DNA from 2 places in the Streptomyces sp. NPDC058683 genome. Region 1 is predicted to be linked to the other one. Evidence: riboswitches for the same ligand, from Rfam matches in the RefSeq annotation. Region 1 holds a riboswitch; the other holds the start of a gene.
What was found. Region 1 has a riboswitch for cobalamin ahead of ACFWXC_RS23805 (CbtB-domain containing protein). Riboswitches for the same ligand answer to the same signal wherever they lie in the genome.
Positions count from the first base shown of each region.

Region 2: linked by a shared signal. The riboswitch ahead of ACFWXC_RS32820 (cobalamin biosynthesis protein) and the one ahead of ACFWXC_RS23805 (CbtB-domain containing protein) in region 1 are both predicted to bind cobalamin.

Region 1 covers NZ_JBHXSK010000021.1:86,892-91,631, forward strand. Annotated here, with positions in the region: gene ACFWXC_RS23795 (hypothetical protein) at 23-397, opposite strand; gene ACFWXC_RS23800 (CbtA family protein) at 508-1,260, opposite strand; gene ACFWXC_RS23805 (CbtB-domain containing protein) at 1,282-1,503, opposite strand; cobalamin riboswitch at 1,539-1,681, opposite strand; partial or broken gene ACFWXC_RS23810 (enoyl-CoA hydratase-related protein) at 1,751-2,047, opposite strand; gene ACFWXC_RS23815 (enoyl-CoA hydratase/isomerase family protein) at 2,073-3,137, opposite strand; partial or broken gene ACFWXC_RS23820 (acyl-CoA dehydrogenase family protein) at 3,134-3,328, opposite strand; gene ACFWXC_RS23825 (MarR family winged helix-turn-helix transcriptional regulator) at 3,412-3,891, shown strand; gene ACFWXC_RS23830 (carboxymuconolactone decarboxylase family protein) at 3,971-4,531, shown strand; gene sigJ (RNA polymerase sigma factor SigJ) at 4,528-4,740, shown strand, end outside.
Region 2 covers NZ_JBHXSK010000034.1:61,152-65,891, forward strand. Annotated here, with positions in the region: gene ACFWXC_RS32815 (cobyric acid synthase) at 1-1,224, opposite strand, end outside; gene ACFWXC_RS32820 (cobalamin biosynthesis protein) at 1,221-2,216, opposite strand; cobalamin riboswitch at 2,317-2,457, opposite strand; gene ACFWXC_RS32825 (hypothetical protein) at 2,599-2,826, opposite strand; gene ACFWXC_RS32830 (anion permease) at 2,846-4,096, opposite strand; gene ACFWXC_RS32835 (lysozyme) at 4,271-4,740, opposite strand, start outside.

The sequences.
Region 1 (4,740 bases):
CGGCCGCCGTCGCCGACCGGCGTCAGGTGGCCGGGTCGCGGACCTGGCTGCGGGCCGGGGCGCGGTGGCGACGGAGCAGGTCCGCTATCGCGCAGCGCAGGCACTCGGCGTCCGGCGCATCGCCCGCGGCCGCCGCGGCCCGGCACTCCGGCGCCGGCGGGCCGTCCGGCTCACGGCAGTCCGGCTCGGGGCGGTCCGCCGGGTCGCCGACCAGGTTCTCCAGCTCGTTCAGGAGCTGTTCGGTCCGCTTCACCTGCTGGGCGAGCACCCGTACCCGGGCGCTCTGGCCGCCGATCTGCCGACGGCTGGCGACCAGTTGCTCGTACTCGCGGACAGTGAGGGCGACGGCCTCGTGGCCGCCGAGGGTGATACGGCGTGGCTGGGGGTGTCTGGCCACTCGGGTCCTCCGCTCCTCGCCTTGCTCGTCCCCGCCTGATGGGCCGGTTCCCGGAGAACGCGAGAGGGCCCCCGGATCGTTCCGAAGGGCCCTCGCGTGACGTGAATCGTTCAGTGGGCGGCGGGAACCGTCCGCCCGGCCGGGGCCGTCGCCGGCCTGGGGTTGAGCTGCCGTTCGGCCAACTCACCGAAGAGCAGGCCGAATCCGCCCCACAGCACCAGCTGGATGGCCAGCGCGGAGAGCCGGAACCGCCACAGCAGCGTGGCCGGGAAGTCCGCCGGCACCTCGTTGATGGTCGGCAGGAACTGGTACGCCAGCCCGATGACGACCGCGAACGCGGCCACCGCGACGACGGTCGCCCACCAGGTGCCGAGGCTCGGCCGGAGCCGCTTGCCCAGGATGGTCGCGGCGACCGCAAGCAGCACGCTGAGCACCATCATGAGGAAGTACAGCGTGGTCCGCTTGCCGATGGTGTCCGGGTCGCCCACCGACGGCGGGTTGGCCGGGTACTTCAGGAACGGCACCACGTACACGGCGAGCAGCGCGCTGCCGGACAGCAGCAGCGCCGTCGCCCGCGGCGAGAAGCGGCCCACGCGGCCGAGGGCGAAGCAGTAGGCGAGGGCGGCGATGCCGCCGAAGGCGACCCCGTAGAGCAGCACACCGGTGGCCAGGCCGGCGGTGGACTGGAGGGAACGGGAGACGACCTCCATCTCGTGCTCGTGCGAGTGGGCGTCCTCGAAGCCGATCGCCTTGTCTACGTTCGGTTCACCGAGGAGATAGGCGGCGACGAGGGCGAGCACGCCGGCGGCCAGGCCGGCGAGCATGCCCCGCACCAGGAGGTTTCTTACCGTTGCGGAGTTCATGAGCGTGCGGCGTCCCTTACGTCAGTGGCAGGGGAAGCCGAGGAGGTGGCGGGCGTCGTGCACCCACTCGTGGACGTCCGTGCCGTTGAACACGGAGGTGGCGCCCTGCTCGGCGCCGACGAAGTAGAGCAGGATGAGCATGAGGATGCCGAAGAAGACCGCCCAGGGAGCTATCGCACTCAGCGGCAGCTTGGCGGGAACGACGGGGGTGGTGGCTGTCGGCTGCGCGACGGTCTGCGCCATGGCAGAACCTCCTCTGGGAGTTCGCGTCCCATCTCGGTGGTGCATTGGACGACGGCTACGGGTCTGACTCACGAGGTCCCGGGGGCTCTCGCATACAGTGGCGCGACCGTGCCGGACTCTCACCGGCTTCCGTTCTGGCGTCGTCGATATCGGACAGACCGTACCGCGTGTCAGGGGCACGGCCAAGACCGCATGACCAGGCGTGATCTTCATCTCGCGCCTGGTGGCCGGTTCTGGGCATGCCGGGTCAGCGGTGACGGAACTCGGTCGGGCGTCTGCCGACGAAGGTGTTCATGCCCTCCTTCTGGTCGGCGGTGGCGAACACCGGGTGGAACGGCCGCCGTTCGAAGCGGACGCCCTCGGCGAGCGTCGTCTCGAAGGCCCGGCCGACGGCTTCCTTCGCCATCATCGCGACCGGCAGCGCCATGCCCGCCACCGTCTCGGCGACCGCGAGGGCCTCGCCGAGCAGTTCGCCGGCCGGCACCACGCGCGCCACCAGCCCGCTGCGCTCCGCCTCGGCCGCGTCCATGGTGCGCCCGGTCAAGCGGCCGGGCCTCGGTGAACTCGCCTCACCAGGCCGCCTCCGTGGTGGTGCCGGGTCCTGCGAGCCCCAGTTCGCGCTCGCCGAGCGGAGCGAAGAACCGGTCCACGTCGGCGTCGGTGACCTCGGCGAGGGTGGCCGGGGACCAGCGCGGGTTCCGGTCCTTGTCGATGATCTGGGCGCGGATGCCCTCCACCAGGTCGGGGGCGGACAGGGCGGCGCAGGAGACGCGGTACTCCTGATCGAGGACCCGCTCCAGCGGGCCGAGCCGCCGGGCCCGGCGCATCGCCGCCAGGGTGACCTTCAGGGCGGTCGGCGACCTCGACAGCAGGGTCTCCGCCGCCTCCTTCGCCGCCGGGGCGCCGTGGGCGAGCAGCCGCCGGACGATCTCCTCGACCGTGCCGGCGGCGTAGCAGGCGTCGATCCACTCCCGGTGGCGGGCCAGTTCGCCCACCGGCGCCGGTCGCACGTGCCGGGTGAGCGCCTCGCGCACGGGCCGGTCGGCGAGGTCGGCGATCAGCCGCCCGATCCTGTCCGAGGGGACACAGTGGTCGGCGAGTCCGCACAACAGGGCGTCCGCGGCGCCGATCTGAGCCCCCGTCAGGGCGAGATGGGTGCCCAGTTCGCCCGGGGCGAGGGCGAGCAGATAGGTCCCGCCGACGTCGGGGACGAAGCCGATGCCGGTCTCCGGCATGGCGACCCGGGAACGCTCGGTGACGATCCGGACGCTGCCGTGCGCGGAGACGCCGACCCCGCCGCCCATGACGATGCCGTCCATGATCGCCACATAGGGCTTGGGATAGCGGGCGATCCGGGCGTTGAGGTGGTACTCGTCGCGCCAGAACTCCGCCGACGCGGTGCCGTCCCCGGCGCGGGCGTCCTCGTAGATGCTCCGGATGTCACCGCCCGCGCACAGGCCGCGCTCCCCCGCGCCGGTGATGACGACGGTCTCGACGGCCGGGTCGTGCTCCCAGCCGGTGAGGGCCTCGTCGATGGAGCGGACCATGGCGTGGGACAGGGCGTTGAGGGCCTTGGGGCGGTTGAGGGTGAGGTGGGCCGCCCGGCCGGCGGTGTGCAGCAGGACGTCGCTCATCCGAACGCCTCCGTGAGGCCGCGGGCCACGATGACGCGCATGATCTCGTTGGTTCCTTCCAGGATCTGGTGGACCCGCAGGTCGCGGACGATCTTCTCGATACCGTACGCGCTGAGGTACCCGTAGCCGCCGTGCACCTGGAGTGCGCGGTCGGCGACCGCGTATCCGGTGTCGGTGCCGAACCGCTCGGCCGGTCGAAGAGGGACCTCTTCGGCTTGAAGCGTCAACCGACCCGTCGGCAGGATCACTTGAGGCGCAAAGCTAGGCTTTTCCCGTGATCACTTCCGAGCCGCGCCGGCTGACCGACGACGAGACACCGTCCTGGCTCGCCCTCGCCGGTGTGCTGGTCCGGCTCCCGGCGGAACTGGACGCGCAGTTGCAGCGCGACGCGGGGATCAGTCACTTCGAGTACCAGGTGCTGGCAGGACTCTCCGAGGCGCCCGACCGTACCCTGCGGATGAGCGAACTGGCGGTGTTCGCCCACGGGTCGCTGTCCCGGCTCTCCCATGTCGCCAGGCGCCTGGAGGACCGGGGCTGGCTGCGCCGGGAGCCGGACCCGGACAACGGCCGCTTCACCGTGGCGACGCTGACGGAGGCGGGCTGGGCCAAGGCCGTCGGCTCGGCACCGTCGCATGTGGCGACCGTACGCCGGCTGGTCTTCGACCCGCTGACCCGGGCGCAGGTGCGGCAGCTGCACGAGATCGGCCGCAGGATCCTGGCGGCGACCGAGGACGCCGGCAGGCCCCTGGGCTAGCTCCTGTCACATCCGCGCTCCGGGCGGTGTCTTCATGCCGAACAGGCAACGCACACCGGCAACGCATGAGGAGAACACCGTGACGCTGCGCATTCCGAAGGCCGAGCTCCCCGCCGGGCTCCAGGAGAAAATGGTCGAACAGCTCGGTGCCGTGCCCGAGAACGTCGAGGTGCTGTGGCACAGCCCCCAGGTCGCCCAGGACAACCTGGAGTTCGGCGGCAGGGTCGGCGCCTGGGACCGCGCCGAGGCGAGCCTCAAGTCGTTCGCGCACATGGCGGTGGCCGCGCAGGTCGGCTGCAGCTGGTGCCTGGACGTCGGCTACTTCCAGGCGCAGAACGAGAACCTGGACCTGGCCAAGGCCAGCCAGGTGCCGCGCTGGCGGGAGGCGGACGTCTTCGCGCCACTGGAGCGGGACGTGATGGGGTACGCCGAGGCCATGACGCACACCCCGCCGACCGTGACTGACGAGATGTACGCCGGGCTGCTGGACCGGCTCGGCGCGCCGGCGATGGTCGAACTCACCGCGTTCATCGCCTATGTCAACCTGGCGACCAGGGCGAACGTGGCGAACGGGGTCGGCTCGCAGGGCTTCTCCGACGCCTGCGCGATCCCACTGGCCAAGCCCGCCGCGACGGCATGACGGCCGACTCGACCGCCGAGGACCCGTTCGTCGCCCACCGCCGTCTGCTGTTCACGGTCGCCTACGAGATGCTCGGGTCGGCGGCCGACGCGGAGGACGTGCTCCAGGAGTCCTGGCTGCGATGGGCCGACGTCGACGGGTCCCGGGTGCGGGACCCGCGGGCGTATCTCGTCCGGATCGTCACCCGCCAGGCGCTCAACCGGCTGCGG
Region 2 (4,740 bases), on a different contig from region 1:
CCCTCCGGTGACTTCGGCGACCCCGTGATGGATTTCGTACCCCTCGACCCGCTCGCCGAGGGCCTCGCCGACGGGCCGGGTGAGGGTCTTCTCCCGGGCGAACCGCACCCGTACGGGCAGCACCCCGAGACCGGCCACCTGCCCGCGCCGGCTCTCGACGTCGTCCTCGATGTGCTCCCCGAGGACCTGGAAGCCGCCGCAGATGCCGAGCACCGGCCGCCCCTCGGCGGCCCTGCGCCGCAGCGCGTCCGCGAGCCCCCGCTCCCGCAGCCACTCCAGGGCCCGGACCGTCCCCCGGGTCCCCGGGATCACGACGAGATCGGCGTCGGCGAGCTCCTCCGGCCGGTCCACGAACCGCACCACGACACCCGGTTCGGCGGCCAGCGCGTCCACGTCCGTGAAGTTGGACATCAGCGGGATGGCACAGACGGCGACCCGCAGGACGTCCGCACCGACGGGCGGGGCCGTGTTCGACTCCCGGACGGTCCCGCGCAGGGAGACCCTCAGCCCGTCCTCCTCGTCGATCCCGAGCCCGTGCCGGAAGGGGAGCACGCCGTAGGTGTGCCGCCCGGTGAGACCGTGCAGCATGTCGAGGCCGGGCTCCAGCAGGGAGACGTCGCCCCGGAACTTGTTCACGAGGAACCCGGCGACGAGGGCCTGGTCCTCCGGCGAGAGCAGGGCGACGGTGCCGAAGAACGAGGCGAACACGCCCCCGCGGTCGATGTCGCCGACGACGAGCACCGGAATCCGCGCGTTGCGCGCGATCCCCATGTTCACGATGTCGGTCCGGCGCAGATTGATCTCCGCCGGACTGCCCGCCCCCTCACAGATCACCGCGTCATACGTGCCCCGCAACTCGGCGAGACAGTCGAGCACGGTCCCGAGCAACTGCTGCTGACGTCCGCCGTGGTAGCCGCGCGCACTCAGCTCACCGACCGGTTTCCCGAGCAGCACGACCTGGCTGCTCTGTTCACCGCCCGGCTTGAGCAGCACGGGGTTCATCAGCGCGGTCGGCTCGACCCGGCAGGCCTGCGCCTGCATGGCCTGCGCCCGCCCGATCTCGGCGCCCTCGCGCGTGACGAAGGAGTTGAGGGACATGTTCTGCGCCTTGAACGGCGCGACCTTGACGCCCTGCCGCACCAGCCACCGGCAGATACCGGCGGTGACCACGCTCTTCCCGGCGTCGGAGGTGGTACCGGCGACGAGGAGACCGCCGCCGTTCATGACGCACCTGCCGACCGCTGTGCGGAGCGCTGTGCGGAGCGCTGTGCCGGGCGCCGTGAAAGCGCCCCGCGCAGCAGGGCCCCGGCCGCGCCGGCCCCGAACGCCAGCCACCCCACCCGCCGTGACAACCGCACCGCCCGCTCGATGTCCGCGACTTGCACCGCACGCCCCTCCCCGTTCAGCACCGGCCGATGCTCGACCCGCCCGCCGTATGACAAGGTCCCGCCGAGCCGTACGCCCAGCGCCCCCGCGAACGACGCCTCCACCGGCCCGGCGTTGGGACTCGGGTGCTTCGCCGCGTCGGCCCGCCAGGCCCGCACGGCCCCCTTGGTGTCATCTCCGGCGACGGCGGCCAGTACGGCGGTGAGCCGTGCCCCCGGCCACCCCGCCACGTCGTCCAGCCGCGCCGAAGCCCACCCGTACCGCCGGTACCGGGCCGACTTGTGGCCCACCATGGCGTCCAGGGTGTTGACGGCCCGGAACCCGAGCAGCCCCGGCACCCCGCCCACGGCCCCCCACACCAGCGCACCCACGACCGCGTCGCTCGTGTTCTCGGCGACGGACTCCACGACCGCCCGGGCGATCCCGTCGGCGTCCAGGGCCTGCGGATCCCGTCCGCACAGATGCGGCAGCCGGGCCCGGGCGGCCTCGACGTCCCCCGTCTCCAGGGCGCGCCCGATGGCACCGGCCTCACGGGCGAGTGAAGTGCCCCCGACGACGGCCCAGGTGGCGGTCGCGGTGAGCGCGACGGACGCGGCGGTGGACGGTCGTACGAGCCGCTGGGCCAGGGCACCCAGAGTCACGGCGCCGCCGGCGCACACCGCGGTGTGCAGCGCGCCCCACCCGCGGTGGTCCCGCCACAGCACCTGTTCGACGGACCCGGCCGCCCGGCCGAACGCGGCGACCGGATGCCCTCGGCGCGGATCGCCGAGCAGCAGATCGCCGAGAAGGCCGGCGGCGGCGCCGTACGCGAAGACGCGACCGGCACCCATCGGCTCAGCCCGCCGCGGGGGCGGGGAGGGGCCGGGTACTCAACCTCGAACGGCAGCCGCGCATGGCGATATGTCCTCACTCAGGGTGTCCACGCCCTGGTTCGACGAGACCGGCGGTGAGAGTTCCTGGCTCCCGGGGATGGCTACCCCGGTGACAGTGGCGGGACCGCGCCGGATTCGCACCGGCTTCCTCTCTTGCCGCCGTACTTGGCTCCGGAAGTCCACCACGCCCCCGGAAGACCCGTCAACTTGCCGTTGACCTGCGAGGGGAGTGTGTGGGAAGGCCCACACCGGTTGTCCAGCGGGGCTCGTGGGGCATGGCGAAGGCTCCTCCCGAGCAGGTCGGGGAGGAGCCTTCGGCGGCCGCGAGCGGCCGGTCCGGTCAGGCCTTGGCCACGATCAGGTGGATGCCGTAGGCCACGGCGGCCGCACAGGCCGCGAAACACAGGTAGGCGGCGGTCACGGCCAGGGTCGCGGAGTTGCCCTGGGCCGTGGCGCGTTCACGGGCGGAGAGGCCCTTGATGCCGAGGGTGAAGAGGGCCACCATGCCCACGGTGACCACGAGGCTGACGCCGAAGACGGAGCCGATGGCTGCCCAGTCGATGTTCATGTCGGTTCTTCCTCGGGGGTCAGACGGTCGCGGCCGGGTCGGTGGCGGCCGGCGCGGGTGACGGGGCGGGGGACGGGATCGTGGCGGTGAGGTCGTCGGTCACCGTGCCCGCGGGCGGCGGGGTCACGGCGGCCATCGCCGTGGTCACCACGCCGGCCGGCTCCGTGCCGTCGGTGTCGTTGACGTTGGCGCTGTCCACCACCTCGCGGCGGGAGAGCTTCCAGATCGCGGCGCTGGAGGCGACGAGGAAGACGGCGACGACCGCCGTGCCCCAGTCGCCGAGGTCCGTCACGGACTCGGCGAGCGCGCCGACGACCGCGGCCGCGGGGAGGGTGAGCACCCAGGCGACCATCATGCGGGTCGCGGTGGACCAGCGGACCGTGCCGCCCTTGCGGCCCAGGCCCGCGCCCATCACGGAACCGGAGACGACGTGCGTGGTGGAGAGGGAGAAGCCGAGGTGGGAGGAGGCCAGGATGGCGGTGGCCGCGCTGGTCTGGGCGGCGAAGCCCTGCTGCGGCTGGAGGTCGGTCAGGCCCTTGCCCATGGTGCGGATGATGCGCCAGCCGCCGATGTAGGTGCCGAGCGCGATGGCGAGGCCGGCGCAGAGGATGACCCAGGTGGGAGGGTTCGAGCCGGGGGCGATGGAGCCGCCCGCGATCAGCGCCAGGGTGATGATGCCCATCGTCTTCTGCGCGTCGTTGGTGCCGTGCGCGAGCGAGACCAGGCCGGCGGAGGCGATCTGACCGGCGCGGAAGCCCTTGCGGGTGGCCTCGTCCTCGGCGTTCTTGCCGATCGCGTACGACAGGCGGGTGGAGAGCATCGCCGCGAGGCCCGCGACCACGGGGGCGGCGACCGCCGGGAGCAGGACCTTGGTGACCAGCGCGTCGCCGTGGACCGCGCCGAAGCCGGCGGAGGCGACGGTGGCGCCGATCAGACCGCCCATCAGGGCGTGCGAGGAACTGGAGGGCAGGCCCACCAGCCAGGTCACCAGGTTCCAGAGGATCGCGCCGACCAGGGCGGCGAAGATGACCTCGGGGCGGATGCCGTTCTCGTCGACGAGGCCCTTGGAGATCGTGTTGGCGACCTCCACGGAGAGGAAGGCGCCCACCAGGTTCAGCGCGGCGGACATGGTCACCGCGATCTTGGGCTTGAGCGCGCCGGTCGAGATGGTCGTGGCCATCGCGTTGGCGGTGTCGTGGAAACCGTTCGTGAAATCAAACGCGAGTGCGGTCACCACCACAATCGCGAGGATCAGCGAGAAGTTTTCCATTTACCCAGGCAATCTATAGAGGTCATCGGCCGTTGGACCGTAGGCAACCTGGATGAACGGAAGGTGAACTGGGGTCGTCTCCATGGTGTCTGGGATCGGCTTCGGGGTATTCGCGTGCGAGGGCGGGCGAGGCCGCCGTCCCGTTTCCGGTCCGGCGGCCCGGTCGCCCCTTGGCTAGGAGCCCTTGGCGAACGACTTCAGCCGGCTCGCCGACCCGTTGAAGAGATTCTGGTCACCCGGCAGGCTGCCGCTGTTGTCGTACTGCCAGAAGGTCCAGTGCGACCATCCGGCCGGCAGCGCTCCCGCGTCCGCCGAGCCGTGGCGGGCGATCCACAGGGCGTGGTTCGCGGCGAAGGCGCTGCTGCCGCCGGTGCAGAGGTTCCACCAGTGGGTGGTCGTGTAGATCACCGGCCGCTGACCGGTCTCCCGCTTCAGCTCGTCGCTGAAGGACTTGATCCACTTGATCATCTTGGCGTGGCTCAGCCCGTAGCACCTGTGCTTCTTGTCGTACGGGTTGTACTCGATGTCGAGCGCGGGCGGCAGTGTCCAGCCGTCCGCGGTCCAGGCGCCGCCATGGCTCGCGAAGTACGCGGCCTGCCGGGCGCCCGACGACTTGTTCGGCAGGGCGAAGTGGTAGGCGCCCC